DNA from 4 places in the Staphylococcus sp. HMSC068C09 genome. Region 1 is predicted to be linked to each of the others. Evidence: riboswitches for the same ligand, from Rfam matches in the RefSeq annotation. Region 1 holds a riboswitch; each other region holds the start of a gene.
The links. A riboswitch is a leader RNA that binds a small molecule or an ion and turns the genes downstream of it on or off. The one in region 1 is predicted to bind S-adenosylmethionine.
Positions count from the first base shown of each region.

Region 2: linked by a shared signal. The riboswitch ahead of metK (methionine adenosyltransferase) and the one ahead of HMPREF2930_RS09740 (MetQ/NlpA family ABC transporter substrate-binding protein) in region 1 are both predicted to bind S-adenosylmethionine.
Region 3: linked by a shared signal. The riboswitch ahead of HMPREF2930_RS05420 (methionine ABC transporter ATP-binding protein) and the one ahead of HMPREF2930_RS09740 (MetQ/NlpA family ABC transporter substrate-binding protein) in region 1 are both predicted to bind S-adenosylmethionine.
Region 4: linked by a shared signal. The riboswitch ahead of HMPREF2930_RS04170 (homoserine O-acetyltransferase MetX) and the one ahead of HMPREF2930_RS09740 (MetQ/NlpA family ABC transporter substrate-binding protein) in region 1 are both predicted to bind S-adenosylmethionine.

Region 1 covers NZ_KV813778.1:43,319-51,612, forward strand. The annotation lists gene HMPREF2930_RS09715 (fructose bisphosphate aldolase) at 1-214, opposite strand, end outside; gene HMPREF2930_RS09720 (P-loop NTPase family protein) at 390-881, shown strand; gene HMPREF2930_RS09725 (putative glycoside hydrolase) at 1,074-2,408, shown strand; gene HMPREF2930_RS09730 (LPXTG cell wall anchor domain-containing protein) at 2,565-3,188, opposite strand; gene HMPREF2930_RS09735 (hypothetical protein) at 3,355-3,780, opposite strand; SAM riboswitch class I at 3,927-4,033, shown strand; gene HMPREF2930_RS09740 (MetQ/NlpA family ABC transporter substrate-binding protein) at 4,142-4,957, shown strand; gene HMPREF2930_RS09745 (aspartate aminotransferase family protein) at 5,160-6,497, shown strand; gene HMPREF2930_RS09750 (APC family permease) at 6,626-8,077, opposite strand.
Region 2 covers NZ_KV813741.1:1,746-10,039, reverse strand. The annotation lists gene HMPREF2930_RS01930 (alpha/beta hydrolase family protein) at 1-717, shown strand, start outside; gene pckA (phosphoenolpyruvate carboxykinase (ATP)) at 759-2,351, opposite strand; SAM riboswitch class I at 2,509-2,621, shown strand; gene metK (methionine adenosyltransferase) at 2,736-3,932, shown strand; gene HMPREF2930_RS01915 (NERD domain-containing protein) at 4,031-4,942, shown strand; gene HMPREF2930_RS01910 (aldo/keto reductase) at 5,057-5,893, shown strand; gene HMPREF2930_RS01905 (fluoride efflux transporter FluC) at 5,951-6,304, opposite strand; gene crcB (fluoride efflux transporter CrcB) at 6,301-6,666, opposite strand; gene HMPREF2930_RS01895 (hypothetical protein) at 6,706-7,014, opposite strand; gene HMPREF2930_RS01890 (transaldolase) at 7,260-7,973, shown strand; gene HMPREF2930_RS01885 (membrane protein) at 8,159-8,294, shown strand, end outside.
Region 3 covers NZ_KV813756.1:124,744-133,037, reverse strand. The annotation lists gene HMPREF2930_RS05425 (methionine ABC transporter permease) at 1-379, opposite strand, end outside; gene HMPREF2930_RS05420 (methionine ABC transporter ATP-binding protein) at 372-1,397, opposite strand; SAM riboswitch class I at 1,482-1,586, opposite strand; gene HMPREF2930_RS05415 (thioredoxin family protein) at 1,641-1,940, opposite strand; gene HMPREF2930_RS05410 (toprim domain-containing protein) at 1,933-2,319, opposite strand; gene gcvH (glycine cleavage system protein GcvH) at 2,456-2,836, opposite strand; gene HMPREF2930_RS05400 (arsenate reductase family protein) at 2,929-3,282, opposite strand; gene HMPREF2930_RS05395 (thioredoxin family protein) at 3,422-3,745, shown strand; gene HMPREF2930_RS05390 (nitroreductase family protein) at 3,783-4,322, opposite strand; gene aroD (type I 3-dehydroquinate dehydratase) at 4,392-5,117, opposite strand; gene HMPREF2930_RS05380 (organic hydroperoxide resistance protein) at 5,279-5,701, shown strand; gene HMPREF2930_RS05375 (GNAT family N-acetyltransferase) at 6,153-6,644, shown strand; gene HMPREF2930_RS05370 (histidine phosphatase family protein) at 6,658-7,257, opposite strand; gene HMPREF2930_RS05365 (hypothetical protein) at 7,452-7,694, shown strand; gene HMPREF2930_RS05360 (sterile alpha motif-like domain-containing protein) at 7,686-7,889, opposite strand.
Region 4 covers NZ_KV813755.1:9,697-17,990, forward strand. The annotation lists gene dnaB (replicative DNA helicase) at 196-1,596, opposite strand; gene rplI (50S ribosomal protein L9) at 1,705-2,151, opposite strand; gene HMPREF2930_RS04160 (DHH family phosphoesterase) at 2,148-4,115, opposite strand; gene HMPREF2930_RS04165 (YybS family protein) at 4,143-5,054, opposite strand; gene HMPREF2930_RS04170 (homoserine O-acetyltransferase MetX) at 5,144-6,112, opposite strand; SAM riboswitch class I at 6,184-6,284, opposite strand; gene HMPREF2930_RS04175 (AzlD domain-containing protein) at 6,370-6,699, opposite strand; gene HMPREF2930_RS04180 (AzlC family ABC transporter permease) at 6,696-7,391, opposite strand; gene serS (serine--tRNA ligase) at 7,679-8,294, opposite strand, start outside.

The DNA.
Region 1 (8,294 bases):
TCGCACCTAAAATTTTATCTGAAGTAAATGAAGGTGAAGTGACAACACGTGTACGCATATCATGTACAAGTTGGAACATTTCGTCATCATTGCTGTATTGATCTTCGTTTACACCATATTCTTTTAATGCTTTTGGAGTACTACCACCACTTTGGTCTAATGCAGCGATGAATCCTTTCCCATGACTTACTTTTTCTAATTGTTCTTTATTCATTATGCCTTTCACTCCTTTAATAAACTTTCAATATCATTATCGTAAAAAATAATAATATTCTCAAGTATAAAGTAATTAATTATTGAAATTTCTTAATTAACAATTTACAATTTTATGAAATTACCGTATTTATACATTTAATGTAAACATTCAAACATATTCAAAGGGGATTGTTATGAAACAACGTATATTAATTATTGGTAGCCCTGGTTCTGGAAAATCAACATTGGCATATCAACTACATTTAAAATATCAACTGCCACTTTACCATATTGATCAAATTCAATGGCTTAATAATAAAAACGTCATTACTTTTGAAGAATTAAAACAAAAACTTGAATCTATTGTAGTAAAAGAGGAATGGATTATTGATGGAAATTATTCTAGTACACTTAGTATGAGATTAAAATATGCAACTAAAGTCATATGGATTAAAGAACCAAGAGTAAAATGTATACTTAGAGTAATCAAGCGTTACATATATTCACTATTTAACAGAGAACATATCGGAGGAAATCCTAAAACATTAAGTTTTGAATTTATTAAGTATATTTGGGATTTTCCTAAAAATAATGAGCAATTTATCATGCAACAAATGAAAAGATCAATACCAAATGTTCAGTGGATCATCGATGATTCTAAAGCATTATCTTTACGTTTTCTTTAAAATTTTAATATATGTAAATATTAAATAGAATATTTTATAAAACTTTAGTGTATCGTATATTTTTTGTTAAAATATGCTATTCTAAAGTAAGTTAAGTTCTTATTAATTGAAGTTAGTCTTTATTTTTAAATCGTTTATATATGATAACTAAGTTCTTAATTAATACTTATATACTTTCTTGGAGGAACAGTAATGAAGAAAAATAAAATTTTTGCTGTATTAACAACAAGTGCTCTATTATTGGCGGCTTGTAGTAATGGAGATAATGCATCTGATAGTGGACAAAAAGATGGAAATCAGAAAAATGAGCAATCTAGTAATAAAAGTGGTAATAGTCAAAGTGATGCATTGAAAAAGAATAATGATAAAAATACAAATGAAAATAAAGTAGAGTATCCTAAAGATGGTGTTAAAGGGATTTATGTAACAAGTAATTCTACACAGGGTGCTAAAATGGATGAGTTAGTTAAATTCATCAAAGATTCTAATTTAAATACCATGGTTATCGATGTGAAAGATGATACAGGTAACATTACTATGAAATTAAATACAGGCAATAAACAAGTGGATAAAAATACGCTTGATATTGTAGATGGTAAAAAATTATTAAAAAAACTACATGATAATAATATTTATCCAATTGCACGTATTGTGACATTTAAAGATACAAAATTAGCAAATGAACACCCTGAATGGACATTCAAAAATAGTGATGGTTCTGTTTGGACAAATGGTAAAGGGGATAGCTTTGTTAATCCATTTATGAAGGAAGTATGGAAGTATGATATTGATGTTGCAAAAGCAGCTGCAAAAGCAGGCTTCCAAGATATTCAATTTGACTATGTACGCTTCCCAGAAGGATTTGAAAATCAAGCAGATAGCTTAACTTATAATAAAGGTGAATATAAAAATAGTCAGATGAGTTCAGGCGATCAACGTGTGGATACAATTACTAAATTCTTAGAATACGCAAATAAAGAATTAAAACCAATGGGAGTTAATGTGTCAGCTGATGTATTTGGTTATTCTGCATTAGTTGAAAATGCACCTGGTATTGGTCAAAGCTTCCCTAAAATTTCTAAAAATGTAGATGCCATTTCATCAATGATTTATCCATCTCATTGGAGTAATGGAGATTTCGGTTTACAAGCACCAGATACTGAGCCATATAAAACAGTTAATCGCTATATTCAAAAAGAAAATAGTTTATTAGATACATTAGGTAAAGATAAGCCTATTTCAAGACCATGGATTCAAGACTTTACCGCTTCATATTTAGGGGCTGGTAATTATATTGATTATGATGCAAAAGCGATATCTGAAGAAGTTCAAGCTTTAAAAGATAACGGTGTGAATGAGTTCTTATTATGGAATGCAGGTAATGATTATACAGAAGGTGTTAATTATAATCCAAAAAAAGGCAATGCTAAAGAACAAGACCCTGAAGGTGTAGAACAAACTAAAAACAAAGATGATCAACATTCTGATAGTCAAGATAATGAACAAGCGGATAATAAAAATAAATAATATAGAGACAGTTTCTTGTATATTAATTTAGTATGGAAATGATTTATCTTGTAGAACTATTTAAACGAAATCATGATTAAACAAAAGGAGTGAGTCAGAATTCATTTTGAATTTGTTGACTCACTCCTTTTTTATTTATTAAAAATGTTTAGTAGATCAATAAGAATGACTATGATGTTTTCGTTTAAGTAATAATGAAGTTCCCATAACTAATAGAAGTGAGGCTAAAAGTTGAGTTGAGTGTTGTTGTGTATCGTCTCCAGTACTTGGGAGTGTTTTAACAGAAGATTGTGATGTTTGAGTATTTTTAAGTGACTTAGAGGATGGCACCTCAGAAGAAGCAACTGTTCCTACATAATAACGATTGAGTTCACGTGCACAATCAACAGAATTAACTTGTTTATCATTAGAAGAGGAAGGTGTTTTAGCAGCTTTAGCGATACCTGATTCTGCATGAATACGTGTATCTTGAAGTTGATTAAAGTCACTATATGTACCATTTTTGTACTCAACTTCGCCATTTTTATAAACTTTATACATTCCACTGCCTTCATTTAATCTATTATGACTTATAATTTCAAAGTATGCGCCTTTGTCAACAGTACGACCAAGTCGTTGTAGATTTGGATTACCTCCACTATTAGATAATGCATCTGTAGCAATTTGTTTAGCGTTTTCTTTAGTCACTAAGTCAGCAGTATGTGCTTCTACAGATTGAGTCGTTGTAAGTAGCATTGTACTTGTTAAAAGTGTAGATGCGATGAAAGATACTTTCTTCATAATGAAAACCCCATTTCATTCATGATCAATTACAACTAGAGTGTAGCATTTGAATAGATCAGAAACAGGGTTTTAAAAAAAATCATAATAAATCTTTAACTTAACTTAAAGAATAAATGTTTTGTAAACATTAAATCAATATTTATCACATAATTTATATAAGGTATTAATATTTCTTTTTAGAAAAATATGAAATGGAACAAGCCATTAAAATCATAAAAATAATATGAGCAATCATCCATAAACCGTATTCTGTCCAGTTAAAGTGAAAGAATGAACGCTTTGCCATAGCGATGAGTGACGGATAAAGAGAGGCAAAAACAATCATTAATAAGACATAACTTAGTTTATATAATGGTTTAAAGACATGATAAATAAGTAAGAAAATAAAATATATTAACCATCCTATAAAAATATGAATGGCTAGTTCTAATAATAATGGCATTTTGCTTGGGTCAATTAAGAAATCAATATTAATTAACAATAAAGTAAGATGAGTCGATTGAACTAAGACATCCATTATAGCCATTGTAATTAATAAGATGATACTTATAACTAAAGCACTAAGACAATGATAAAAATAATAGATCATAATTTCCCTCCTTCTTATATACATAGTATAAGAATATTCCCTGAAATATTTGGTTTAACACTTTTTGAATTTTTAGAATATTAAAAAAACATATTGACCAACGTTTAAATCAATGATAAGTTATTAATAATTCAATAATCTATTAACTCTTATCAAGAGTGGTGGAGGGATGTGCCCTACGAAACCCAGCAACCGTCATGGTATGACATGGTGCTAATTCACATAAAGTTAATCATACTTTAGAAGATGAGAGAAAGTGTATCGATGCTTTCTCTTAATAGTAGAAAGTATTTTTTTATGTCTTTACATATCTAGTAAGAGTAAATGAGAGTTGAAAATTTATAAAAAGGTGTCAATACATATGAAAAAATTAATAGGTATGATCAGTATTGTATTAGTAATTATTACGCTAACGGCTTGTGGAAATCAGAAAGAAGATAATAAAAAAATTACCGTAGCAGCGTCGCCAGCACCTCATGGTGATGTGTTGAAAAAAGCTAAAGAAGAAATGAAGAAAAAAGGATATGATTTAGAAGTCAAAGAAGTTAATGATTATAAGGTGCCTAATAAATTATTAGATAAAGGCGATGTTGATGCGAACTTCTTCCAACACGTTCCATACTTGAATGCTGAAAAGAAAAGTCATGGTTATAAAATTGAAGAATTAGGTAAAGTGTTTACAACGCCTATGGGTGTATATAGTAAAAAATATAAAAATTTAAAAGACATTCCAGATGGATCGACGATTTACGTTTCTAATAATCCTGCAGAAGAAGGACGTTTTCTATCTTTCTTTGTTAATGAAGGATTAATTAAATTAAAAAAAGGCGTTAAAATTGAAAATGCAAAATTTGAAGATATTGCTGAAAATAAAAAACACTTGAAATTTAACCATCAACAAGGGGCAGAGTTTTTACCAAAAACATATGAGAATGGTGAAGGAGCTGCAGTAATTATAAATTCAAACTATGCGCTTGATAATGGTTTAAAACCGTCTAAAGATGCTATTGTTATGGAAGGTAAATCATCACCATTTGCGAATACGATTGCCGTGCAAGAAGGTCATAAAAATGATGAAAAATTCCAAACATTATTAAAAGTTATGCAATCTAAAGAAATCAAAGCCTATATTAAAAAAGAATATGGCGATGATGTTATTCCATACGAAAACAAATAAGTCATAAAAGGTCTCTATTAGAGGCCTTTTATGATTTATATTTATCATTGTTTAAAAGATAGAAACAATATATTTTAATTTTTCTGAAAATATTTACAAATCTGACAATTATTAGTAAGATATTGATTATTATCACAAGAATTGAAGTCAATAAAGAAAGTTAGATATAAGTTGTTGATACTTTGGGAGAGGATGAGTCAATTTGAGTAAAGCAGAGGATATGATAAAAGAAGAGAGCAAGTATTTTGCTACTTCAGGACGTATAAAATATTATCCATTAGTGATTGATCATGGATATGGAGCAACTTTAGTAGATATAGATGGAAAAGAATACATCGATTTGTTAGCTAGTGCAAGCTCACAAAATGTGGGTCATGCACCACAACAGGTAGCAGAGGCGATTAAAAAGCAAGTAGATAAATTTATTCATTATACCCCCGCATATATGTATCACGAGCCTTTAGTGAAACTGTCTAAAAAGTTATGCGATATTGCGCCAGGTGATTATGAAAAACGTGTCACATTTGGTTTGAGTGGTTCGGATGCGAATGATGGTATTATCAAATTTGCACGTGCTTATACGGGACGACCCTATATTATCAGCTTTACAAATGCTTATCATGGCTCTACATTTGGAGCGTTATCAATGTCGGCTATCAGTTTAAATATGCGTAAACATTATGGCCCTTTATTAAATGGTTTTTATCATATTCCATTTCCAGATAAATACAGAGGGATGTTTGAACAATCTAAATCAAACACTGTTGAAGAATATTTAGCGCCATTGAAAGAGATGTTTGCTAAATATGTTCCAGCTGAGGAAGTAGCTTGTATTGTGTTAGAAACGATTCAAGGAGATGGTGGACTATTAGAACCAGTAGAAGGCTATTTTGAAGCACTTGAAGCGTTATGTCGAGAATACGGTATTTTAATTGCTGTTGATGATATCCAACAAGGATTAGGTCGTACAGGTTCTTGGAGCTCTGTGGACCACTTTAACTTTACACCAGACCTCATTACATTTGGTAAATCATTAGCAGGTGGATTACCAATGTCAGCGATTGTGGGTCGAAAAGAAATTATTGAAAGTCTTGAAGCACCAGCACATCTATTTACGACAGGGGCAAATCCAGTAAGTTGTGAAGCGGCTCTTGCTACGATTGAAATGATAGAAAACGACGACTTACTAACAGCTAGTTCTGAAAAAGGAAACTACGTGCGTCAACGTATGAATCAATGGGTAGATCAATACGATTACGTAGGAGATGTGCGCGGTATTGGGTTATCTATTGGAATTGATATTGTTAAAGACAAACAGTCAAAAGAAAGAGCTGCTGAAGAAGCATTGAAAATTTGTAATTACTGTTTTGAACATGGTGTAGTGATTATTGCAGTTGCTGGGAACGTCTTACGTTTTCAACCGCCACTCGTTATTACTTATGAACAGTTAGATAAAGCGTTAGATATTATTGAAGAAGCGCTTCAAGCACTACAAGATGGTAATTTAAATCAATATAGTATAGAAGGACAAGGTTGGTAAAATATATTAAAAGAGCAAGAAAAGACATTAAGTGAATGTCTTTTCTTGCTCTTTTTCAGTATACTCCCCTTAAAAAACAATTGAATGTTTCTTAAGGGGATATGAGAAATATAAGTTAGTTCATTATCTTAATCTTTTGGTACGACATAATCATCTTCATCATTCTTTTTAGAATGTTTAATACCATAGAGTACATAAATAACAATACCAACTAAGAACCAGATTAATGTATAAAGTTTAGCTTCAAAACTTAATCCCCAGAATACAAGCAAGACTAATAAAAAGGTAATGACAGGTAATACAGGGAAGAATGGCACTTTAAATGCTGGAACTGGTAAATCTTTGCCTTCACGTTTTCTTAAACTATACATTGCAATAGATACAAACATAAATGCAATTAATGTACCTGCTGAAATTAATTGAGCTAAGAAAGCAAATGGGAACATTGAACCAATTAAAACACCGATAACAGTGAGAATAACAAGCGCTCTATTAGGTAAATGTTTATCATTTAATTTGGCTAACCAAGAAGGTAATAATCCGTCACGACCAAATGAATAAAGTAAACGTGAACCAGCTAACATCATACCGATTAATGCTGTAAACATACCGATGACTGAAATAGCTTGAACTACTGCTGCTACTACACCATGTCCACTTTGACGAAGTGCCCAACCTACAGGTTCAGCATTCCCAGCATATTTTGAATAATGGAACATACCAACTAATACTAAAGCTACAGCTACGAATAAAACAATCGCAATGATTAATGAACCTAAAATACCACGAGGCATCGTTTTTTGCGGATTAATAGCTTCAGCTGAGTTGGCAGCAATTGAATCAAATCCTATGTATGCCAAGAAAATCATTGATACACCCGCATAAATACCTTGCCATCCACCAAAATCACCAGTTTCAGTGACTTTATGCTCAGGAATAAATGGAACATAGTTACTTGCTTGAATTGCTGTTAATCCAACAATAACGAATAAAACAATCGCTAGAACTTTTAAAATAACAAGAATATTTTCGATACGAGCAGCTTCACTCATACCACGAGATAATAATAATGCAGTTAAAATAATAACAATTGCTGCAACTAAGTCTATAATTCCTCCATTTGCACCAAAAGGGTTAGATAAAGACTTAGGTAACGCAATACCTAAAGGAGACACAAGTCCTCTTAAATTGGCTGAAAAACCAGAAGCTACAAAGGCAACGGCAATAAAGTATTCGGCAAGTAATGCCCAACCAGCTACCCATCCAAAGAATTCACCAAATAAAACGTTAATCCAAGAATATGCAGAACCAGCAAAAGGCATGGCTGCAGCCATTTCAGCATATGAAAATGCAACTAAACCAGCAACAATTGCAGCTAATAAGAAAGATAAAGCTACGGCTGGACCAGCATGCTCTGCTGCTACTACACCAGGTAGTGTGAAAATCGATGTTGATACAATAGTACCTACACCTAATGCAAGAAAATCTTTAACACGTAACGTACGTTTTAAATGTCCATCTTTACTTTGATAGATAGTGGGATCTTCTTTTCTAGTAAAATTTTTGAAAAAACTGGCCATAATTATAAACCTCCACTAATAAGTTTAAAATTTAATGAATTAGCTTGTTAGCTATATAACATTTATTATCATAGCATAAAAGAACGGTATTTTGTCTAAAATTTCTGAAAATTTCAAGTTTTCTTACTTTTAATCAAACAAGAATACATAACTAGAAAATTTAAATGATAGATTTGATTATATCAGATAAATCTAAAATAAAAACAACAAAAAAGAG
Region 2 (8,294 bases), on a different contig from region 1:
ACTTATACAGTAGACGAATTAAATGTAAAAGCGTTACAGATGATCCCAGCGTATCATAATGTTAAACGAATTGTAGTGTATTTACGTGGTGGAAAAGGGCAAGTTGGTAGAGTAAGAGCTTCAAGACTCATGCAATTTTCTGATTCGTATACATTAGTTATAGGTCCCTATTATAGAGGAAGTAATGGTAGTGAAGGAAAAGATGAATTTTGTAATGCTGATTTACATGATGTAACAGTACTTATTCGATTATTAAAAAATAAGTATCCCCAAGCTTTCGTCCATATGATTGGATTTTCAAGAGGTGGAATTCAAGGTTTATTATCATTTCAGGATGATCCAGTTGATAGTTATATTATTTGGGGTGGCGTTTCAGATGTTCATTTAATGTATGAAGAACGTGTGGATTTAAGGGGAATGCTAAGACGTATGGTAGGTCATCCGAAAAAAGATAAAAAGGCATATGAACAAAGAAATGCGATACGTACGTTGAATCAAAACAGTCCACCTATTTTAATTGTACATGGTGGTAAAGATTGGCAAGTGGGTATACATCAAGCGTATTTTCTTCAAGAACAACTAGAACGTAAAGGGGTCAAACATGATACATTTTATCAACTTGACGAAGGCCATGTCCCAAGACCGAAAGCATTGAAAGAAGTTTTAGATTATATACATCAATGGATGAATAATATAGAACAAGACTTACAAAGATGACTATAACAGTTATCATGTAAGTCTTTTGTTTAGATATATTATTAATGACTAAATCCACCATCTTTAGCAATATCTTTTACTTCATCTCCAAATGTTTTGAAGTTTTCTTCAAAACGTTGTTTTAAGTCATTAGCTTGATGACGATAAGCCTCAGGATCATTCCAAGCATGGATTGGATTTAAAATAGTCTTAGGCACATCTTCCATTTCAGTTGGTATACTTAAACCAAATATTTCATCTTTAGTAAATGTAGCTTGTTTTAGCTTGCCAGAAATAGCTTGATCTACCATATAACGTGTATAATGTAAGCTGATACGACGTCCAACACCATATTTTCCACCAGTCCATCCTGTATTTACTAGATATACATCAACATCATGGTCATCAATTAACTTACCAAGTAAATTCGCATATTTAGTAGGATGCAAAGGTAAAAATGGAGCGCCAAAGCATGTTGAAAATGATGGTTCAGGTTCTGTCACGCCACGTTCTGTGCCAGCTAATTTTGACGTAAAACCACTTAAGAAATGATACATTGCCTGAGATTTAGATAATTTAGAAATAGGTGGAAGTACACCAAATGCATCTGCAGTTAAGAAGATAATTGTATTAGGGTGTGCAGCTTTAGAAGGTAATACGATATTATCGATATGATGAATTGGATAAGCAGCACGTGTGTTTTCTGTGTTCGTATTATCATCAAAATCAACATGGCCACGTTCATTAACAATTGTATTTTCAAGAATAGTACCATATTGAATGGCATTATAAATTTGAGGTTCTTTTTCTTTAGATAAGTGGATAGCTTTTGCATAGCAACCACCTTCAATGTTAAAAATACCATTTTTATTCCAGCCATGTTCATCATCGCCAATTAATTTGCGAGTTGGCGTCGCTGATAATGTTGTTTTTCCTGTACCAGATAATCCAAAGAATAGAGCAACATCACCTTTTTCTCCAACATTGGCAGAACAATGCATACTCATAATATCTTGCATAGGTAATAAGTAGTTCATCACTGAAAAGATACCTTTTTTCATTTCTCCAGCGTATTCAGTACCACCAATTAAAATCACTTTATGTTTAAATGAAACAATAATAAATGTTTCAGAATGAGTACCGTCAACATCTGGATTGGCTTTAAAATGAGGGGCAGAAACGATAGTGAAATTTGGCTTAATATGACTTGCTTCCTCAATAGATTCAGGTCGGATAAACATGTTTTGTGCAAATAAATTATGCCATGCAAGCTCATTGATAATTTTTAATTTTAATTGTGAGTCTTTATCACTTCCGGCATAACCGTTAAAAACGTATAATTCATCTTTTTGATCTAAATAATCTAATACTTTGTTGTATAATTTTAAAAACACGTCTTCATCTATAGGTTGATTAATGTCTCCCCAATCAATATTGTCTCGATATGAAGGTTCGTTAACGATAAATTTATCTTTTGGTGAACGACCAGTATATTTACCTGTACTCATATTAATTGCGCCAAGTTCAGTAAGTTCACCTTCATTATTATTTAAAATCTTGTAATAAAGCTGAGTAGTAGAAAGTTGAAATAAAGTCGTTTCCTTCTCTAATAAGTGTTTGATTTTAGGTGTTTCACTGTATGTATCTATTGACATACAACATCCCTCCAAATATCTATTCATTTATATGTGTAAGCCCTTACATTAAAAAGTATAACATAATAATTTAATTATTCCATTGTAAATAAAAGAACATTTAAAAATCAAAATTGACAATTTTAAAGTATTTATGTAGTATAGGTCTTAACGGATTCTCTTATCCTGAGTGGTGGAGGGACATGGACCCAATGAAACCCAGCAACCTCTTTTTTTAAAAGAAAGGTGCCAAACCGTTTGCAGACGCAATATTTGTCTGAACGATAAGAGCGAATGGACGTTTAAGAGCCTTCTCTCTATCTAGATAGTTGAGAAGGCTCTTTTATTTTAAGCTCATTGTCAAAAGAGAATTTTCGTAAATATAGTTAAAAAAAGGAGCAAATCATGACTTATAATAAACGTTTATTTACATCAGAGTCAGTGACAGAAGGGCATCCAGATAAAATCGCCGATCAAGTATCTGATGCGATTTTAGATGAAATTTTAAAAGATGATCCTAATGCACGTGTCGCTTGTGAAACAACAGTAACAACAGGTATGGCTTTAATTTCTGGTGAAATTTCAACGTCTACATATGTAGATATTCCTAAAGTAGTACGAGAAACAATCAAAAATATTGGTTATACAAGAGCTAAATATGGTTACGATTATCAAACAATGGCTGTTTTAACAGCTATTGATGAACAATCACCTGATATTGCCCAAGGTGTAGATAAAGCACTTGAGTATCGCAATGATATATCTGAAGAAGAAATTGAAGCAACAGGTGCCGGAGACCAAGGATTAATGTTTGGTTATGCAACAAATGAAACCGAAACATATATGCCGCTTCCAATCTTTTTATCACATCAACTAGCGAAACGCTTATCAGATGTGCGTAAAGACGGTACCTTAGGTTATTTACGTCCAGATGGTAAAGTTCAAGTAACAGTAGAATACGATGAAAATGATAAACCTAAACGTATTGACACGATTGTGGTATCTTCTCAACATGCTGAAGACATTGAATTAGAACAAATCCAAAAAGATATTAAAGAGCATGTCATTTATCCGACTGTGCCTGAAGGTTTAATTGATGATGAAACTAAATTCTTTATTAATCCAACTGGTCGATTTGTTATTGGGGGTCCTCAAGGAGATGCTGGTTTAACTGGAAGAAAAATTATTGTAGATACATATGGTGGTTATGCTCGTCATGGAGGTGGCTGTTTCAGTGGTAAAGATCCTACAAAAGTAGATCGCTCTGCGGCATATGCAGCGAGATATGTTGCAAAAAATATTGTAGCAGCTGGATTAGCTGAGCAATGTGAAGTGCAATTAGCTTATGCAATTGGTGTAGCAGAACCTGTATCTATTGCTATTGATACATTTAAAACAGGTAAAGTTTCTGAAGGACAATTAGTTGAAGCGGTAAGAAAACATTTTGATTTAAGACCAGCAGGTATCATTAAAATGCTTGACTTAAAACATCCTATTTACAAACAAACAGCTGCATACGGACATTTTGGTCGTACTGATGTATTGTTACCATGGGAAAAATTAGATAAAGTGAATGTCCTAAAAGATGCCGTTCAAAAATAACATAGGATATATAGCAGTTAATTAGGTTAAACCTCGAAATTATCGTCTATTTCTATTATAATAGATAGATATTGACAGTTTAAAAGGAGCGTTATCTAATGAATTCATTTGGACCGGTTGAGATTGGTTTAATTGCAGCGATAATCATAGCGATTATATGTTTTATTCTATTTTTAGTTGCTTTGAAAAGTAAAAATAATATGAAACACAAAGCGAATGAAGAGTACAATCTCAAGGAGCAACAACTCAAATCTTCACATGAGGAAGCACTTGAAAAAGAACGTATTGAAAATAAAAAACAAGTAACGAAACAAAAAGAAGAATTTGAAGTTACAGTTAATGGAAAAGAACGTGAAATTGATGCTTTGAAATTATTTTCTAAAAATAAAAGTGAATACGTGACTGATATGAGACTCATTGGTATTAGAGACCGTTTAGTTAAAGAAAAACGTATTAGACGTGAAGATATGCATATAATGGCTAATATTTTTTTACCAAGTAATGAGTTTAATAATATTCAACGTATTAGCCATCTTGTGCTTACTAGAACTGGTTTATATATCATTGATTCACAATTATTAAAAGGTCATGTTTATAATGGAATTAGTGGCGCACAATTTCAAGAATTACCAATGCTGAAGCAAGTATTTGATACACTTGATTTAAATACACAAGCGCCTCAAACGTTAGTTCTTGATCAACATGAAGATAATCATTCGAAACTATCATTTATTAATTATTCTGATCAACTTTCTGCAATTGAGAAGTTGGCTACAGATTTACAAACAGAATTAGGACTTAAATATACGCCAACATCAATTTTATATTTTAATCCTAAACATGATAAAGACGTAACGATTTCAAACTATGCACAAAGTTCAAGTGTTAAGGTTTTAGTTGGTCCTGAACAACTTGACGAATTCTTTAACAAATTTGTATTCCATGGACGTATTCAATATAATGTCGATGAATTACAAAATATTATGGATAAAATTGAATCATTTAACTAAGAGAGGCTACCATCAAAATTTTAAATTTTGATGGTACTTTTTTATTATAAGCGATGTTCATAAATATACTTTTAGGGTATATACAGAATAGTTATTTTTAAAGGAGGAAGTAAGATGGACTATATTGAATTCTATAATGGAAATCAAATGCCAATGTTAGGACTTGGAACATTTCGAGTAGAAAATGACGATACTTGTAAAGAAGCAGTTAAACATGCTATTGAATCTGGGTATCGTAGCATAGATACTGCTAAAGTATATGGAAATGAAGAACAAGTAGGCCAAGGTATCAAAGAAGGATTAGAATCAACAGGTTTAAATAGAGAAGATATTTTCGTAACATCAAAATTATTTTTCGAAGATTTCGGACGTAAAAATGTGGCTCAAGCCTACGAAACTAGTATCCAAAAACTTGGGTTAGATTATTTAGATTTATACTTAGTACATTGGCCAGGGACAAATGAAGCCATAATGATTGATACATGGAAAGGTATGGAAGATTTATATAAAGATAATAAAGTTAAAAACATTGGAGTTAGTAATTTTAATCCAGATCATTTTGAAGCATTATTAGCACAAGTGTCAATTAAACCAGTCATTAACCAAGTAGAATTTCATCCATACTTTACTCAAGAAAAACTTAGAAAATATTTAGAAGCTCAAAATATTTATATGGAATCTTGGTCACCATTTATGAATGCTCAAATTTTAAACGATGAAACGTTAAATGAAATTGGTAAAGAAGTTAATAAATCAGCAGCACAAGTTATTATTAAATGGAATATGCAACATAACGTCGTCGTTATTCCCAAATCAGTTACATCAAGCAGAATTGAAGAAAATATAGATGTATTTGATTTTGAATTATCAGCAGAGCAAATGAAACGAATTGATGATTTAAATAAAGATCAACGTATAGGACCTGATCCAGATACATTTGAAGGTCAATAAATTTAATTAAAAAAGAGTGAACTTGTAGGTTAATTGACTACACAGTTCACTCTTTTGTTATATTATAAAACCAATCCAACAAGCAATAAATCCTATAACAAATTGCAATAGAGAATACATCATAAATTTAAAAAGTTTAAAAGACGGTGTTAGACATTGCGCAAGCTCATAAGACATGGTTGAAAATGTCGTTAAACCTCCTAAAAATCCAGTAATAAAAAACATATGTATCCAGTTTAAGTGAATAGAGAGGCCAGTTGTTAAACCAATGAGAAAACTTCCAATCCAGTTGACGATTAAAGTAGCAATAGGTATTGAAGTAGACCATTTGGATTTAGTGACATCAGTTAGCCATGCTCTAACGACAGCGCCTAAACCACCGCCAATCATAATTAAAAGAGCTTGTATCAAGATGTAAGACCTCCTAATGTCATACCTATCCAGCACAAGATAACACCAAAGCAATAACTTATAAATGCATAAACCAAAGCTAAGATAATATGATGGCTGTAAAGTAATGTGACTAACTCAAATTGAAATGTTGAAAATGTTGTTAAAGCGCCTAAAAAACCAGTTGTAATACCTTTTTTAATTTTAGGGTGATCTTTAAATAACTTAATCATTACTACAGATAGATAACCCATAAGAAAAGCACCTGACAGGTTAGCTATCAATGTGCCAATTGGAAAGGTGTTACTTTGATTCATAAAGGAAAACAAAAATCTTAATAAAGCGCCCAACATACCACCTATAAACACGGTTATATATTGCATAACATACTCACCTTTATATATCATTTTATGCGTATTTGATTATGAAAAAATGCCAAACGTTGTAATAGAAGCAAAAATATGGAACAAAATTACTACCAATATGAGATAAGGTAATATGTTAGAAGCGGTCTTAATCCAATCTTTATTTTTATAATTTAAATGTTTAATTGCTTTATCAGAAAATATAATTGAAGCCATAAGGATGACAACATTTACAATACTACATGCAATTAATAAATTTTTTATTGATTTAAATTGAATGCTTAATAAAGGATTAAATGTATTAAAATAAAAGCTAATAATTAAAAGAATAACTGATATATAAAAATATTTTTTTGATTTAGACATAATATACCTCCGATTTATACCATTAAATAATATTACCACATTTAATTTCATTTTAATAGTACCTATATCATAAGGTTTTAATTTTCAGAAAATTCAAAGCAAAACATTCGCATACACAAAAAAAGCATGATATAAATAACTTAACGAAATAGTAAAACATCCTGTACATAAAAAAATAATCATACGTATGGTGTCTTTTCGTAAAGCAAGCTATATTCGTAATATAAGTGAGAAGGGAAGATTTTATGACTCAATTAAATGTAGACGTATTTGCCGATGGTGCAGATATCGAACAAATGAAAGCTGCATACAAAAATAAAGAAGTAGATGGTTTTACAACAAATCCTAGCTTAATGGCAAAAGCAGGTGTAACAGATTATAAAGCTTTTGCAGAAGAAGCAGTACGTGAAATTCCTGATGCTTCTATATCATTTGAAGTATTCTCAGATGATTTAGATACAATGGAGAAAGAAGCAGAAATTTTAAAGCAATATGGAGACAATGTGTTTGTTAAAATTCCAATTGTGAACTCAAAAGGTGAGTCTACAATTGAATTAATTAAAAAGTTATCAGCTGATCATGTTCGTTTAAATGTAACTGCTGTTTATACAATTGAACAAGTTAAAGCTATTACAGAAGCAGTGACTGAAGGTGTACCTACATATATCTCTGTCTTTGCGGGACGTATTGCTGATACGGGTGTAGATCCACTTCCTTTAATGAAAGAATCTGTAAAAGTCGCACATAGTAAAAATGGTGTTAAATTATTATGGGCAAGTTGCCGTGAAGTGTTCAATATTATCCAAGCTAATGAAATTGGCGCCGATATTATCACTTGTCCAGCAGATGTTGTTAAGAAAGTTAACAATAATCTTGGACGCGATATTAATGAATTGCCAGTGGATACAGTTCAAGGATTTGCAAAAGATATTAAAAGTTCTGGATTATCAATATTATAAAATCACTATATCTAATTATGACCAACCGAGTCTAAGACTACAAATATGTCTTAGACTCGGTTTTAGTGTTATATGAATATCAAAGAGAGGGAGTAATAAAGTATCTTTCTTTTTTATTGAGTTTGTTTTAAAATCGGTGTTCAGTTAAAATTTATGAATATAATTAAATAGAAAGGAATTAAGTTATGGAAGAAACTGCTTTTAGAGAAAAAGTAAGAAAACAATTGTGGTTTTTAAATAAAAAAGAAAAGCAATTATTAGAACATACTTTTGAACAAAATAATGCTTCATTTAATAATGCAGAACAGAAATTTATGAAAC
Region 3 (8,294 bases), on a different contig from region 1:
TAAATGCGATTTCAACTAATCTTGCGTAGAACGGTGCAGCGCCAATGATTAATGCTGGAAGTGCTCCCGTCGGTCCACTAATTGTACCTAATAATACACTTGTGAACGGAATTAATAACAAAATTAAAATAATAAATGGAATCGCACGGAACAAGTTAACTATAAATGAAACTACCGTATAGAAAATTTTAGCTCCAGGTGCATCACTTTTAGCTGATAAGAAAAGCAGCACACCTAAGATTAAGCCAAAGATAAAAGCAAAAATGGTTGACACTACAGTCATATAAAGTGTTTCATATATTGCTTGCCAAACTTCAGGCCATTGCACGTTAGGCATAGTAATCATTTCATGGAAGATATCACCATATGATTTATCCATGTTTAATCACCTCCACATTTACGTGTTGTTTATGTAACTCAGTTACAAATGTATTAAATCCATCTTCACTAATATGTGGAATATGTACAATTAAAAATCCAATTGAACCTGTACGTGTATTTTTAATATTTGCTTCCAAAATATTTAATTCAATATTCTGCATTCGCGTAATATCAGATACAACAGGTTGTGTGGTATTATTACCGTTGAAATTCAATCTTACAATATAAGCGTCTTTGTTCAATGGTTCTAGATGTTTAATTGAATCTTCAAAATCGTCGTCTAAATCGTCTTTCACGAATCGTTTTGTCACCTCATGTTGAGGATTTTCAAATACTTCATCAACATTACCTTGCTCAATAACACGCCCATTTTCCATCACTGCAACTTCATCACATATGCGTCTAATCACTTGCATTTCATGTGTAATAATCACAATCGTTAGATTTCTTTCTTCTTTTATTTTTAATAGTAAATCTAAAATTTCATCCGTTGTTTGTGGATCTAGCGCACTTGTAGCCTCGTCACATAATAAGACATTCGGATCATTCGCTAATGCACGAGCAATCCCAACTCTTTGTTTTTGACCACCTGATAATTCTGAAGGATAAGCTTTTTCACGACCTTTTAAACCGACCAACTCTACAAGTTCTAAAGCTCTTTGTTTTGCTTCTGCACGAGATACTCCAGCTATTTCTAGTGGGAACATAATATTACTAATGACAGTACGTGACCATAACAAATTAAAATGTTGGAAAATCATACTTACTTTTTGTCGTTTTTTTCTCAAATCTGACTTAGAAAGTTTGTTAATATTGTCTCCATCTATAATGATATCCCCTGAAGTCGGTTCTTCTAGATTATTAAACATTCGAATTAACGTACTTTTACCAGCACCAGAAAACCCAATCACTCCAAAAATTGAGCCTGATTCTATATTCAAGTCAACGTGATCTACTGCTAGTACATCTTTGTTCTTTGTGTGATAGCGTTTAACAACTTGATTTAACTCAATCACGTTAAATGCCTCCCTTAAATTCCTTATGTAATTAAAAAATGCTTTCCCATCTAGAGAGATGAGAAAGCATTTAAAATTATCTTTCTCTCATCTTCTAAAGTCTTAAACTTTATGTGAATTGGCACCATTTCCATTATAGACGGTTGCCGGGCTTCGTAGGGCACATCCCTCCACCTCTCTCGATAAGAGTTTTCGCACTATTTAATTAATTTATATCCTATCACTGTACTAATAATTCGTCAATCATTTTTTTAACTTTTCTAACAAATATGGCACGGATTGAAATGCATAGATTCTATCTACCTCTTTATCCTTATCCATAATTAACAGTACAGGTACAGACATAATTTTATATTCTTCACTAAAATACTTATGGAAATTTAAATCAATTTTTTTAAGTGGTAATTGTTCGATATCATTTGCAATATCTAGCATGCGCTCTGAAATCTTACATGTTCCACACATAGGAGTATATCCAAATATTAAATGTTTATCTTTATCAAAGTGTTCTTTGATGTCTTCGATTTTAATAGAATTATTCATTCACAAGTACTAACCTTTCAGAACTTAAATTAGGTATAAGTTTTTTCTCTTTTTTTACGTTAAATCCGTATTTACTCAATACATGAGCAAGATAATTTTTGGGACAACGTGCGACTTCACAATATGTTTTATCTACATAGATATGTTCACTTTCACTTAAATAACGTTTAAACCACTTTCTAATTTTTTCGCCCTCATCATCTGAATCGGCAAGAATATAGACCTGTTTTCCATATAACGTTTCTATCATATCGTCTAGTTTGTCGATACTCATTGTACCATGTGTACAAATAATATTTACAGGTTCAGCAATGACTTGTTGCACTTTCTTCTTATCAGATTTACCTTCAACAATGATAACTTTATTTAAAATTGCCATGTTCATCCACCTTCTAAGTCGATATTAAACAATCATTTACTTTTTCACGTTATTGATGAATATAAACACAATTTACAGATAATTAATATAATTATATAAAAAACTCCTAGATTTAATATCAAGGAGTTTTAAAAAATTATTCGCCAATCATTTCAGAGTATTGTTCAGCTGATAGTAATTCATCTAATTGACTTTCGTCACTTAATTCAACTTTTACCATCCATGCTTTTTCATAAGGTGATTCATTAACAAATTCTGGACTATCTTCTAATTCGTCATTTGTTTCAACAATTTTACCAGAGACAGGTGCATACAATTCAGATACTGTCTTTACTGATTCAACACTACCAAATGTATCCCCTTCATTAATTTCATCATCGACATCTGGTAATTCGACAAATACGATGTCTCCTAATTCACCTTGCGCGTATTCAGTAATACCAATTGTTGCCGTATTTCCTTCAACTTTAACCCATTCATGTTCCTTAGAATATTTGAATTCGCTCGGTACTGCCACGAAAATCCCCTCCTAAAAATAATTACAATTTAATGATGCCATACCGTAAGTTTTCATTCAACTATTAATATTAAAAGTTGTGATTATACTTTCTATAACCATACATCTTTATATTGTTCCTCATTAAAACCTAATGTAACTTTTTCACCTGAAACCGCTAGCGGACGTTTTACCAACATTCCATCTGAGGATAAGAGTTCTAATTTTTCATCATTAGATAATTTTTTTAATTTATCTTTCAAACCAAGTTCTCTATATTTCACACCATGTGTATTAAAGAATTTATTTATTTCCACTTCTGATTTAACTACTAACTCTTTGAATTCTTGTTTTGTAGGTGTGTGTTGCACAATATCTATAGACTCATAACTCACTCCATGCTCATCTAAAAATCGAGCAGCTTTTTTACAAGTTGTGCATTTTGGATATTGATAAAATTTAATCATTCAGTATTATCCTCCTATTTAAACTTATTATAAATATATCAAATTATTTAAATAAACGCTCTACTTTTTAAGCTTTATTTTTTTCTAAATATTAGTAATTAGTTATAATATATAAAACAAGCTAAAAGGAGTGTAAAGTATGAAAAATATTACTACTACTGAAGAATTTAATTCAGTTATTCAAAGTGAACAACCTGTAATTGTAAAATTTGAAGCTGGTTGGTGTCCTGATTGTAAAGCAATGGATATGTGGATTGATCCAATCGTTGACAAGTATAACGACTATAAATGGTATTCTGTAAATCGTGATGAATTAGAAGATGTAGCATCAGACAATGAAGTCATGGGTATCCCAAGTTTACTTATATTTGAAAATGGTCAAAAACAAGCTCATTTGCATTCTGCTAATGCAAAATCACCTGAACAAGTTGAATCATTCTTAAAAGAAACATTTAATAAATAATTAAAGAACCACACTCGTTATTTTGAGTGTGGTTTCTTTAGTATTCTGAGATTAAATGTTTATTTTTACGTTTTGCTTTAGGTGGTACCTCTTCTAAATCAGTAAGATACAATAAACCTGCAATAGCTTCATCTTTAGCAATACCAAACGCTTTTCTTACTTTTGGTTCAAAGATGTACAATGGCGTTTTCCAACATGTACCAATACCTTTTTCATAAAGTAATAACATTAGATTCTGAGTGTATGCACCCATCGCAAAAAAGTTTTCGCGATTTTGTCGTTGTCGTGGGTCAGTTTTAAGTACTAAAACTAACATACCTCCTAAATTTGTCACCGCGTTATAATGATCTTCTTGTTTTTCTGGACTATTTGGAAAGGCAAAACGTGTAATATCTCTACTCATATCTCCTAATCTATCTTTAGAAACATGAATAACTCTCCACGGTTCTCTCATACCATGATTAGGAGCGTCAGTAGCTTGTTCTATGGCTTTAAATACATCTTCATCATTAATCACCATATCATGTTTAAATTTCTTTATACTTCTTCTTAAAGAAATTACTTCTTGTAATTCCACAATTATCGCTCCTCTATATTGATAACTATTATCAATTATACGCGGATATCGATGACATTTCAATGTATACTACATGCTTTCGTAAAATAATAATTGTTTTTTTAGTTCTTTAACATGAATCTGCCCTGGCGCTTGAGGTTCACCTAAGCAACCATATGACACTGTACCCCCAAAAACACCTTGAGCAGTTCGGCTCACTAATCCTAAATGAGACATAGATATTCCAATAACTTGTTGAGAAATCGCTTCAGATGTATAAGCTACTGCTTCTAATAGCATTGCTACGTCCTGTTTTTCCTTAGGCATTACTGCAATTTTTACATACTCAGGATTTAATTTTTGCATTTTATAATATGTGAATTTTAATTCTTCTAACGGTGGCGTTTCTAAAAAATTATGATAGGACACAATTATTTGTTTCTGATGACGATGTGCATTTTCTATAATACGCTTATGCGTCTCAACCTCAATATTTGACTCCCATTCTATATCTATCATTTGACATTCATCTATTGAGGAAATTGTTTCAATTAACTGTAAATATTCTTTATTAGTTAACTGACCTTTTCCACCTTGAGAAATTGTGCGATACGTCACCAATATTTTAAAATGATCCTTTATTTCATTTAGAAGTGAAAGGTTTTTCATTAAAAGTTCGTGATGATGACTCTCCCACTGATCTATACGCAACTCAATGATATCTATATATGCATGATTATCATTGATACTATTTAACGTTTCATTATCTATTATATCTTGAGGTGCTATGGTTGCAGCTACCTTTACTTCTGCCATATAATCCCTTCTTTTCTTGCCATTTACAATTTTATATTATTTTAAACTATTTATGTCACACTCGCCAATGTTTAAAATTCTTTTTAATTTTTACAAATCATGATTTAAAACTTTTTAGTTGGGTATATAATAATTGTATTCGAATTTAGGAGGTAATAATAATGGCAGTTCAATATGAAACTAAAGCAACAAACGTTGGTGGACGTAAAGGACACGTACACACAGACGATAATGCAATAAATGTAGATGTATTACCACCACAACAAGCAGATGGAAACGCAACTAACCCTGAACAATTATTCGCAGCTGGCTATGCTTCATGCTTCAATGGTGCATATGACCTTATTTTAAAACAAAACAAAGTTCGCGGAGCAGAACCTGAGGTAACTTTAACTGTACGCTTAGAAGATGATCCAAATGCTGAAAGTCCAAAATTAAGCGTATCTATTGATGCAAAAGTTAAAAATGTATTATCTCAAGAAGACGCTGAAAAATATCTACAAGATGCTCACGAATTCTGTCCATATTCAAAAGCAACTCGTGGCAACATCGATGTAGATTTAAATGTTCAAGTTGTTGACTAATTAGCATTACTCTTTAAAATCAAAATTTTATAATTTTAAAAAACCCTGAGACACCTCATTATGTCTCAGGATTTTTTTATGTGTTGATAGATAAAGACTGAATTAAAAAGAGCTGATATCAAGTTATTTCAATAGTAGTATGAAAGTTAACATAATGACTTTCAATAAGAACATTTACGTCCTTGGGGATGTATTGCTAGAATTGAACGACAAATTCAAATTGAATTCTGTCCTACTCCATTTCATTTCCTATCTAACAATTAAGTTTAAAGATATCGATGTATGATAGATAATATTCTAACGACTATGTATTCTCACACTTTTTGTATAATTTTTAAAAATAGGCTATTCTATGGATATAGTTATTAATTAAACTTTATAAAATTTTTATAATTCAATTAATTTGTATAAATAGATTTTTAAATGCTAATAATAATTTGAGGTGAGTATAATGTCAGAAGTTAGAATTCTTACTAACAACGATTTAAATCAATATATTACTTTAATATCAAATGATTCACATACTTATTCATGGGATAAACTTTATTTTCAACATGTGTCTCCAAATTACTTAAAACACATTCTATCTAAAGAAGAAGAGTATTGTAATATTTTTGGCAATTTTAAAAATGAAAAACTTGTGGCTGGTGTTACATTGCGACAACTCAAACAAGTGGGCACACAACATAAAGCAATGTTAGAAAATCTCTTTTTAAAAGACAAAAAAGACGAGATTACTTTGCAAAATTTAATCTGTGAAGTGATTAATTATGCAAAGTCTCGTCATATTGAAAAACTAATGACTTGTATTACATCAAATCATATTGGTGCAAAGATTTTTTTCACTGCACTTGGTTTTGAAACTTTAGGGATTGAAAAAAACTCATTTAAAGTAGATGATACTTATTTTGATGTTCATTGGCTACTCTATGATATTAAATAGCCAGGATAATGATTTATTTATTGGCATCATCGATTGTAGGATCAACCATATCGAGAAATTCAAACTTTCCATGTGTATAAATAAATTTTAAAATACAACAATTTCCAATGACATATTGATTTGCCATATCATCACCTATCCATTTTCTTAAAAAAACCTGAATGGCTGTACCATGGCTTACCGCTAAGAATGTTTTTCCATTAGAGGACTCTAATAAATTACTTAATGTCGTAACGATACGATGTTCAACTTCATTTTTCGTTTCTCCTCCGAAAGGGCGTAGTCTAGTTCCAAAAATATCGTGTTTATCCCAAACTGCATCCAATAATTGAACACTATCTCCTTCAAATAGCCCAAAACTCCATTCTTTTAATCCTTTATTACGTTGATATGCTTGATCAGGTAAAACATTTTCTAACGTATCACATGCTCGTTCCGAACTAGATGAATATGCTTCGTCAAAAGTAATATGATTATGTTTAAAGTAATGACCTGCTTGCTTCGCTTGAGATATTCCTAATTTAGTAAGTGGAGAATCACTTGCACCTTGTACTTTCCCTCTTAAATTAAACATAGTTTGTCCATGTCTCATTAAATAGAGTATTTTACTCATTACATTCACCTCAATATATTTTTTAAATAATATAGGCAACTTTCTTTTACACCACTTTATAATCCATACATAGTATACCTTAATTTTTTTATACTTAAAAATAACTAAAGGTAAAAAATTAATTACTACTCGTTTGATTCTCATTATAAGGGGTATAATGAATTATAAGTTTTATAAATAAAGGAGCGTTCATTATGAATGATCATAATCAATACAATTATGTCAATCCTAATAACCTCTCATTAGATTGGGAATGTTTTGTAATAAGTAAATCAGAAATGTTACTTGATGGAGTTCCTAGTGAACTTATTCATTCGTGGTTAGATAGAGAAATTATAGAACCTTTTTCAATTAGAGATAATGAATTAAACTTTAAAACTAAAGATATATGGAATGCGCTAAAGCAACAAAATTGGTACTATCCTAATTCAAATTAATTTATAGAGGCTAATTGCTCGATTAGCGCTTTCGATAAGTTGGTGATCAACGTAATTTGACATAACATATGCTCTAATTTCTTTATTATTGCGTTCGTTTTTGGGAAATTTATGATCATTTACAATGTAGTTTGCTAAACTTCCTAGTGGTGTATCATCATTAATAAATCCAATAACAAAATCATAAAATGTCATTTTTTCCTCCTCACATTACAACATTTCAGTATCTCCTATCATCTTATTATTTCTAAATGAGTGATGTTTATTTATATAAGCAAATCAGTAAGTTAGATTTTTATAAAAGTTGTAATGTTTTAATTGATTTTATTAAAATAATTAAAACACTTTATTTTTAATTATTCACTAAAAACATTCTATGCGGATATTAACTTTCTGTAAATGTGACGATTTTTTGAACTTTTATACTCTTCTATTTACTTTTCTGATTTCCCCTTTTAATTGATATGTTTATTAGTGTAATCATACATATTTATGACTGCCGATGAGTATATTTTAGTTTAATCGCCAGCTTTTTTCTGTGAATTTACGAAGTAATTCTTTTAATAAGAATTAAAGTTTTACCTTTCTTTTAAAGAAGTG
Region 4 (8,294 bases), on a different contig from region 1:
AAAATAGCATTCACATCAGTCAAATAAATACGTATTTTTTATTAAAAAACCTTTAAAATTGCTAATTTACCAGTATCTCAAGTCAGTTTTACAAATGTTTAATACACATACTTCACTTAACTTTACTTTTTAAAAACAAAATAAAAACCGTACATTTATATTAAAAATAATAATAATGTACGGTAAAAAATATTTTTATGACATGTCTGCATGTGCATAATCAATGTCTGTAAATTTATTATATTGTTTCATAAAGTGTAACTTCACTGTGCCTGTCGGGCCGTTACGTTGTTTGGCAATAATAATTTCAATCTCACCATTATCGTCATTGGATTGAGGTTCGAACTGCGTACTATCGTCATCTTCTTCACCATCGCCTCGATTATAATAATCATCACGATACAAGAACGCAACAATATCTGCGTCTTGCTCAATTGATCCTGATTCACGAATATCACTCATCATTGGTCGTTTATCTTGACGTTGTTCTACGCCACGAGATAACTGACTCAGTGCGATAACGGGACATTCTAATTCACGAGCGATGGCTTTTAACGTACGTGAGATTTCAGAGACTTCTTGTTGTCTATTATCTGAAAAGCGTGAGCCACTCCCTTGAATAAGTTGTAGATAGTCAATGACAATCATATCAAGACCATGTTCTTGTTTAAGACGACGACACTTTGATCGTAAATCTGTAATACGAATTCCTGGTGTATCATCAATAAAAATCTTTGTTCTCGATAATTTACCTACTGCAATCGTAAATCGATTCCAGTCTTCTTCTGTCATTGTCCCTGTTCTTAAACGGTTAGAATCTACATTTCCTGAACTACAAATCATACGTGTCGCAAGTTGATCGGCACCCATTTCAAGTGAAAAAATACCTACTGTATAGTTATCTTCATGAGTGGCTACTTTTTGAGCGATATTAAGTGCGAAGGCAGTCTTACCTACAGAAGGACGGGCTGCTAAAATAATTAAATCATTTCTATTAAAGCCCGCAGTCATCTGGTCTAAATCGCGGTATCCAGTAGGAATACCCGGCGTTTGCCCACTATTTTGATCAAGTTCCTCTGCAGTCTCATATACTTGACCTAAGACATCTCTAATATCTTTAAATCCATCACTTTGACGGTTTGCTGAGAGTTCAAGAATACGTTTTTCAGCATCACTTAAAATAGCATCTAATTCAAGCTCATTATTATACCCATCATTCGCAATGCTATCAGCTGTTTGAATTAATCGACGTTTAAGCGCAAGATTAGCAACTATATTTCTATAGTATTCAATATTACGTGTCGTCGGTACATTATTCGATAATTCAGCTAAATATTGAGGGCCACCAGCCTCACTTAATGTACCTTCTTTCGTTAATTGTTCCATTAACGTGACTACATCAATCTCATGAGCATCTTCGTTTAAGTTCATCATTGCTCTAAAGATATGTTGGTGTGCACCTCTATAAAACGACTCAGGAAGTAATACCTCCTGAGTCGAACCTATTAATTCTGGATCTAAAATAATTGCACCTAAGACAGACTGTTCAGCTTCATTGTTATGGGGCATTTGTCTTTGATCATACATATTATCCATCAATCATTACACCCATCTATCTTAAAATTTTCGACATGCTAGTGCAACATTATATCTTTCTATGAATTGCTTTTAAAAGAATGGACTACCTATTTGTCCTAAATCTTTTTATTTTTCTACAGTGTGTACGCGAATTGTACCTTCAACTTCTTTGTCTAATTTAACAGGTACATTAGTATAACCTAACGCGTGAATACCGTGTGGTAAATCCATTTTACGTTTATCAATTTTAATATCGTGTTGATTTTTTAATGCGTCAGCAATTTGTTTTGTACTAATAGAACCAAACAATTTACCGCCTTCACCAGTTTTAGCACTTACTTCAACTTCGATATCTTCTAATTTTGCTTTTAATGCTTTAGCATCATCGATTTCTTGTTGTCTATCCGCTTCAGCACGTCTATTTTGTTGTTCTAATTGTTTTAAATTACCTGGTGTTGCTTCAACAGCATATTTATTTTTTAATAAAAAGTTATTTGCGTAACCTACTGGCACGTCTTTAACTTCACCTTTTTTACCTTTACCTTTAACATCTTGTGTAAATATTACTTTCATGTATCTTCACTCCTACTCATTTGTTCAGTAATTGCTTGTTGTAATTGCTCGATTGCTTCTTCTATAGTGACACCTTTTATTTGCGTTGCAGCATTTGTTAAGTGACCTCCGCCACCTAAGGCTTCCATTGTTAATTGAACATTAATACCGCCTAATGAACGTGCTGAAATACCAATAAGATTATCTTCACGTTTCGCTACAACGTAAGAAGCTTCAATGCCTTCTAAACTTAACAATTCATCCGCAGCTTGTGCAACTGTTACAGGATGATAGATTTTATCATTAGAACCGTGAGCAATCGCGACACCGTGATCTTGAACTTCAACTGTACGTATCAATTCAGAACGATTAATATACGTATCAACATCATCTTTAAGGAATTGTTGCGTTAAGATTGTATCGGCACCATGCGCACGTAAATAACTTGCCGCATCAAACGTTCTTGAACCTGTTCGTAATGTAAAATTACGTGTATCAACAATAATACCTGCATACATAATTGTAGATTCTAAACGTGATAAACGTTGTTCTGTTGGCTGATATTCTAATAACTCTGTGACAAGTTCTGCAGTTGAACTTGCATAAGGTTCCATATAAACGAGTAATGGATTTGAAATAAAGCTTTCTCCACGTCTATGATGATCAATGACTACTTTACGATTCGCTTTATTTAAAATATTTTCATCTAATACCATTTCAGGTTTATGTGTGTCTACCACAACAACCGTTGTTTTTGACGTCATCATATCCCAAGCCTCATCAGATGTCACAAATCGTTCTTTCAATTCAGGTTTTTTATCAATTTCTTCCATCACACGACTTAATGTTGGATCGATATCTTCTTCATTAAGTACCACATATGCTTCTAAATTATTCATTGACGCAAATCGAGATACTCCAATAGCTGCGCCAACCGCATCTAAGTCGGGACGTTTATGTCCCATAATAATCACTTTGTCGCCTTCAGTTAAGATATCTTTCAATGCGTGAGAGATAACACGTGCTCTAACACGTGTTCGTTTTTCCATCGGGTCAGTCTTACCTCCGTAAAAGCGGACATTACCATTCATGTTTTTAATTGCAACTTGGTCTCCTCCACGACCTAAGGCTAAATCAAGTCCTGATTGAGATAATTCACCAAGTTCAATTAAATCTTCGGTACCTTCACCAACACCAATACTTAATGTCAATTGTGCACGATAGCCTACACTTTTTTCACGTAACTGACTTAGAATATCAAAATTAGAATCTTCTATTTCTGCTAAGATTTTTTGGTTTAAATACGCTACGAATTGATCTGAACTATAACGTTTAAAATAAATGTTATATTCAGTTGCCCATCGACTAATAATACGTGTCACCATTGAGTTGATTTCAGAACGTTGTGTGTCATTCATATTTTGTGTAATTTCATCGTAGTTATCTAAAAACAACGTTGCAATGATAGGCTTTGATTCTTCATATAATTCATTTGTATGTACTTCTTCTGTAATATCGAAGAAATATAAACAACGTTCTTCTTCAGAATAACGCACATGATAATGGTACTGACCATGTTCGATTTCTATTTCTTGTATTCTTTCAAGTTGCTTAAGAATATTCGGAAAAACTTCATTGACTGGTTCTGAGATGACATTCGTTTCTAGATGTTCAGACATATATTGGTTGATCCATTCGATGTGATCGTCAGCATCAATCACAACTAAACCAATTGGCATGCGTTTAATTGCTTTATTACTTCCTGCTGAAATATGACCACTCAGATTATCCACATAATGATCCATTTTTGATAATGCTTGTTTAATCAATACCGCACTAATGACGATCATAATGATTAAAGCAATCGCCGTAAACGTTGCAATTAAAGGTTTAAATATAAACCCTACAATAACAATTGCAATTGCCGTAAGCACCATCAAAATGTAAGGAATAAGCAATGCTTTTTTAGTGGATTGACGGTTCATTCTTCCACCTCTATTCACTTTTTAAAGTCATTTTTTAATCATTCGTTTTAAGTTAATTCCTAAATCAAGTACGCCAAGTAATGATACGATATGCGTAAAGGGTGAAATCACTGTCCCCACGACCATTAATAATATAGATACCGCATCAGGTAATCGTTTGGCCTTTCCAAAGAAATGAATCAAACTCAATCCTTGGATATACATTAATAATGATAACACAACTTCGAAATTCAATACGATACTTTGGAATATACTTGGTTTCATCGCAAACATCACACATACTAGCACAATCATGTAAATCCATAATAATGTGCGATTCATCTGCCAAGCAAATAAAGGTCTAAAAATAGGTGTTGCTACTTTGAATTTGCGTAAAATTGGAAATGTAATGATGATATTAATTAAAACTAAAAGAAAGACCATAATAATGATGTAACTTGGAAGTTGAACAGCCATTTGACGAAATCCTTCTTCTAAGATGATCTTATAATCTGATTCAACGCCTGAATTTACAATCGCATTGTTCATTGCGTCTTTTGCTGGTTTAATCAATACTTCGGTATTTGGAATCTTTTTGAACGCTTGTAATAACATAAATGCAATTAACGTCACAATACTTATATACATTGTTGTAATATATAAGATGCGTTCTTTAGATGTACGTTCTTTTAATAATTGGCCAATTACAAAACTTAGTAATAAAACTAGAATCATGGCACTTAATACAAAGGTATTCCCTAATAAGGTCGTGATGACTACAGTGAGTAAAGCTCCAATTCCAAATGTAGCAATTGATTTATGCCACATGATAATCCCTGGAATGGTAGCGAATAAACATAGAATCAGACCAATTATTGGCAATACATACGTAACTAAAGCAACTGCTACAAGCACGATAGTTCCTATAATTATTGCTTTAGGATGTACTTTTGAAAACACATTCGCCACTCCTATACTTTTTTGACTATAACGTCTATTTTAACCTCTATATTCAAATTAAACAAATGTGTTAACTGTTCTCTTATCTATTATTTTCGTTTGAATTTCGAAACTTTTAAAAAGTGATACAAGTTAGGTGCCCAGTCATTAAAATTAAGTAAAAAACCATCATGGCCTACGTTGTCTGGAACAAAAAAGTGACGATGATATTTAAAACGTTCTCCTACTGCTCTAACTTGATCATCTGGATATAACAAGTCATCTGTAAAGCCCATAGTTAGTACTTTTGTATTTAAAGATTGGAAGACCTCATCCACATCATCGCGCTGACGATCAAGATGATGACTATCTAAGACATTCAACATCGTTAAGTAACACGATAAATCGTAGGATTCTTTAAACTTATTGCCTTGATAACGTTGATAATTGACTACTTCATCTGGTGTGAAACGCGCGTCATAACTTTTTGAAGAACGATATGTTAAGAATCCAAGTTGTCTTGCAATACTAAGTCCCTCTTTACCTCCAATATGAATCGCTTCACGTGCAATTTCATTGAAAGCACGACTGTATGAAGAGGTTTTATCTGTAGCTGCTAAGATGACTGCCTTATCTACTTCGAATTGATGATTATATAATAATTCCATCACTTGCATGCCACCTAAACTGCCACCAATTAAAATATCGATTTTAGTAAATCCAAGGGCCTTTATTCCCAATTCAATTGCCTTAACTATATCTCTTAATGTTATTGTTTTAGGAAAATGAGCATCGTTTAATGGGGAGCTTGAACCAAAAGGACTTCCAATAACATTAAAAGTAAGAAACTGATAATCATAGATTGGCATATAACCACCATCAATGATTTCACGCCACCATCCAGGATGTTCATCTGTACCATAAGTTAAATGATTACCAGTCAGAGCATGACAAACCACAACAAGCGGTTGTCCCGAATAACCTACGTGCTCATAACGCAATTTTAGATTCTCAATTGTTTCACCTGATTCTGTTGTAAAAGCACCTAAATGTAATGTATCTACTGTATAATTTGTCATGCTATGCCTCCTTAGAATAAAAAAATCGCTTCTACTCTTAATTTTAAAAGTGTGAAGCGATAATACTTTAGTACTTATCATTCGAGTATCTCGTTGGTTGTAGCACCGTACAATGATTTGTCGGTTGCTGAAGCTTCATAGGGCCAATTCCCTCTACTTCTCAAAATAAGAGTATCTATATATTGATTGCATTGTTTAATTTAAATTTATTTTAATACAATTGTCTGGTTAACTTCAATGCGCAGTAAATAAATGGATTAAAAGAACCATCGTATACCTGCAATGAATATAATACCTACAATAATAGTAATGGTTAGACTACGCGTCACAACTGCGATAATGACTGTAGGAATGGTTGCTACAATGAATGGAATATTTAATTCAAAGCCCTGCATGCCTTTATGTTGAACGATAAAACTATCAATAACTAGCGCAGTGAATAATGAAATCGGAATAAATGACAGCCATTTGATGACTGTTTCTGACAGTTGAATACGTGAAATCATTAAAAAGGGTACGACACGTACAATTAATGTCACTAATCCACATAAAACGATGAGTAAAAGCATATGTCCAGTTATCGTCATCGATCCATCACCACCCCAAGTGTTGCAGCACAAATTGATGTAACAAGAATGGCCACATAAGAGGGCATCAACCAACTTAAAATGAACATCATTACAATAACGAACGCAATTAATACGATATATATACTTATTTTGGAACGTGTAATCGTTTCAAATTGAGCCATAGCCAAGAAAATAAACATAGCTGTAATCGCAAAGTCTAATCCTAACATTTCAGGATGAGAGATGTATTTCCCAAAGACTGCTCCTAACACACAAGCGATTGCCCAAAATGAATAAGCAGTAATATTTAATCCATGTAACCATCGGTCATTAATTGTTTCCCCTTTTAAGTGTGGCGTTATAGCAACCCCAAAGGTCTCGTCAGTAAGAAGAGAAGACAAAGCTAAACGATTCCATATACCATAATCTTTATAATTAGGTGATAATGTCATAGACAATAAAAAGAAGCGGGAATTCACAATTAACGTTGTTAACACGATTGCTGATATAGGTGTACCAGTAATAACTAAAGCACAAATAATAAATTGTGCTGCGCCTGCATAAACCAATAAACATAACAGAAGAATTTCTAGAACACTAAAATCCTGAGAAGCTGCCACAATGCCAAATGATAGTCCTATACCGATGTATCCTAGTAGTGTTGGAATACATTCTTTGACTCCTTGTTGAAATGTTACATGTGACGTCATGTTAGCTCCCCCATTATATATGTATTTTCAAATTGACTATATATTTTAATTAAATTCAGTCTAATATAATCTAATAGACGCTTCAATATCTTTAGACGTCCGTTTGAGTGAGGTTAGAGAGAAGGGCGTTTAGAAATATTGATACTTCAACGTTTTAAAAATATCAGAAATTTTCGATATTTTTGAATTTACCTTTCTCAGGGCAGTCTTATTTTAATATAAAAATAAATAAAGCGATAGAGGACTACGTCACTCTATCACTTTATGAGTTGAATTCTATTGAATGATTAGTTGACTGGACGAATTTCTGTTTTGCCGCCCATAAATGGTACAAGTGCTTCTGGAATTGTAATTGAACCATCTTCGTTTTGGTAGTTTTCTACGATAGCTGCAAATGTACGACCTACTGCAAGTCCACTACCATTTAATGTGTGTACTAATTCTGGTTTAGAAGAAGCATCACGTTTGAAACGAATGTTAGCACGACGAGCTTGGAAATCAGTACAGTTTGAGCAAGAACTAATTTCTTTGTAGTCATTGTAACTTGGTAACCATACTTCTAAGTCATATGTTTTACTTGCGCTGAAACCAATATCTCCAGTACATAAGATCACGCGACGATATGGTAATTTTAATTCTTCTAAAATTGCTTCGGCATTTTGAGTCATATCTTCTAATGCATCCCAAGAATCTTCAGGTTTTTCAAAACGTACCATTTCAACTTTATCGAATTGATGTAAACGAATTAAACCTCTTGTATCTCTACCAGCTGATCCCGCTTCACTACGGAAACATGCAGTTTGACCAGTGAATTTTTCTGGTAACACACCAGGTTGGATAATTTCATTTCTATAGAAGTTTGTTAATGGCACTTCTGCAGTTGGAATTGTATATAAGCCTTCT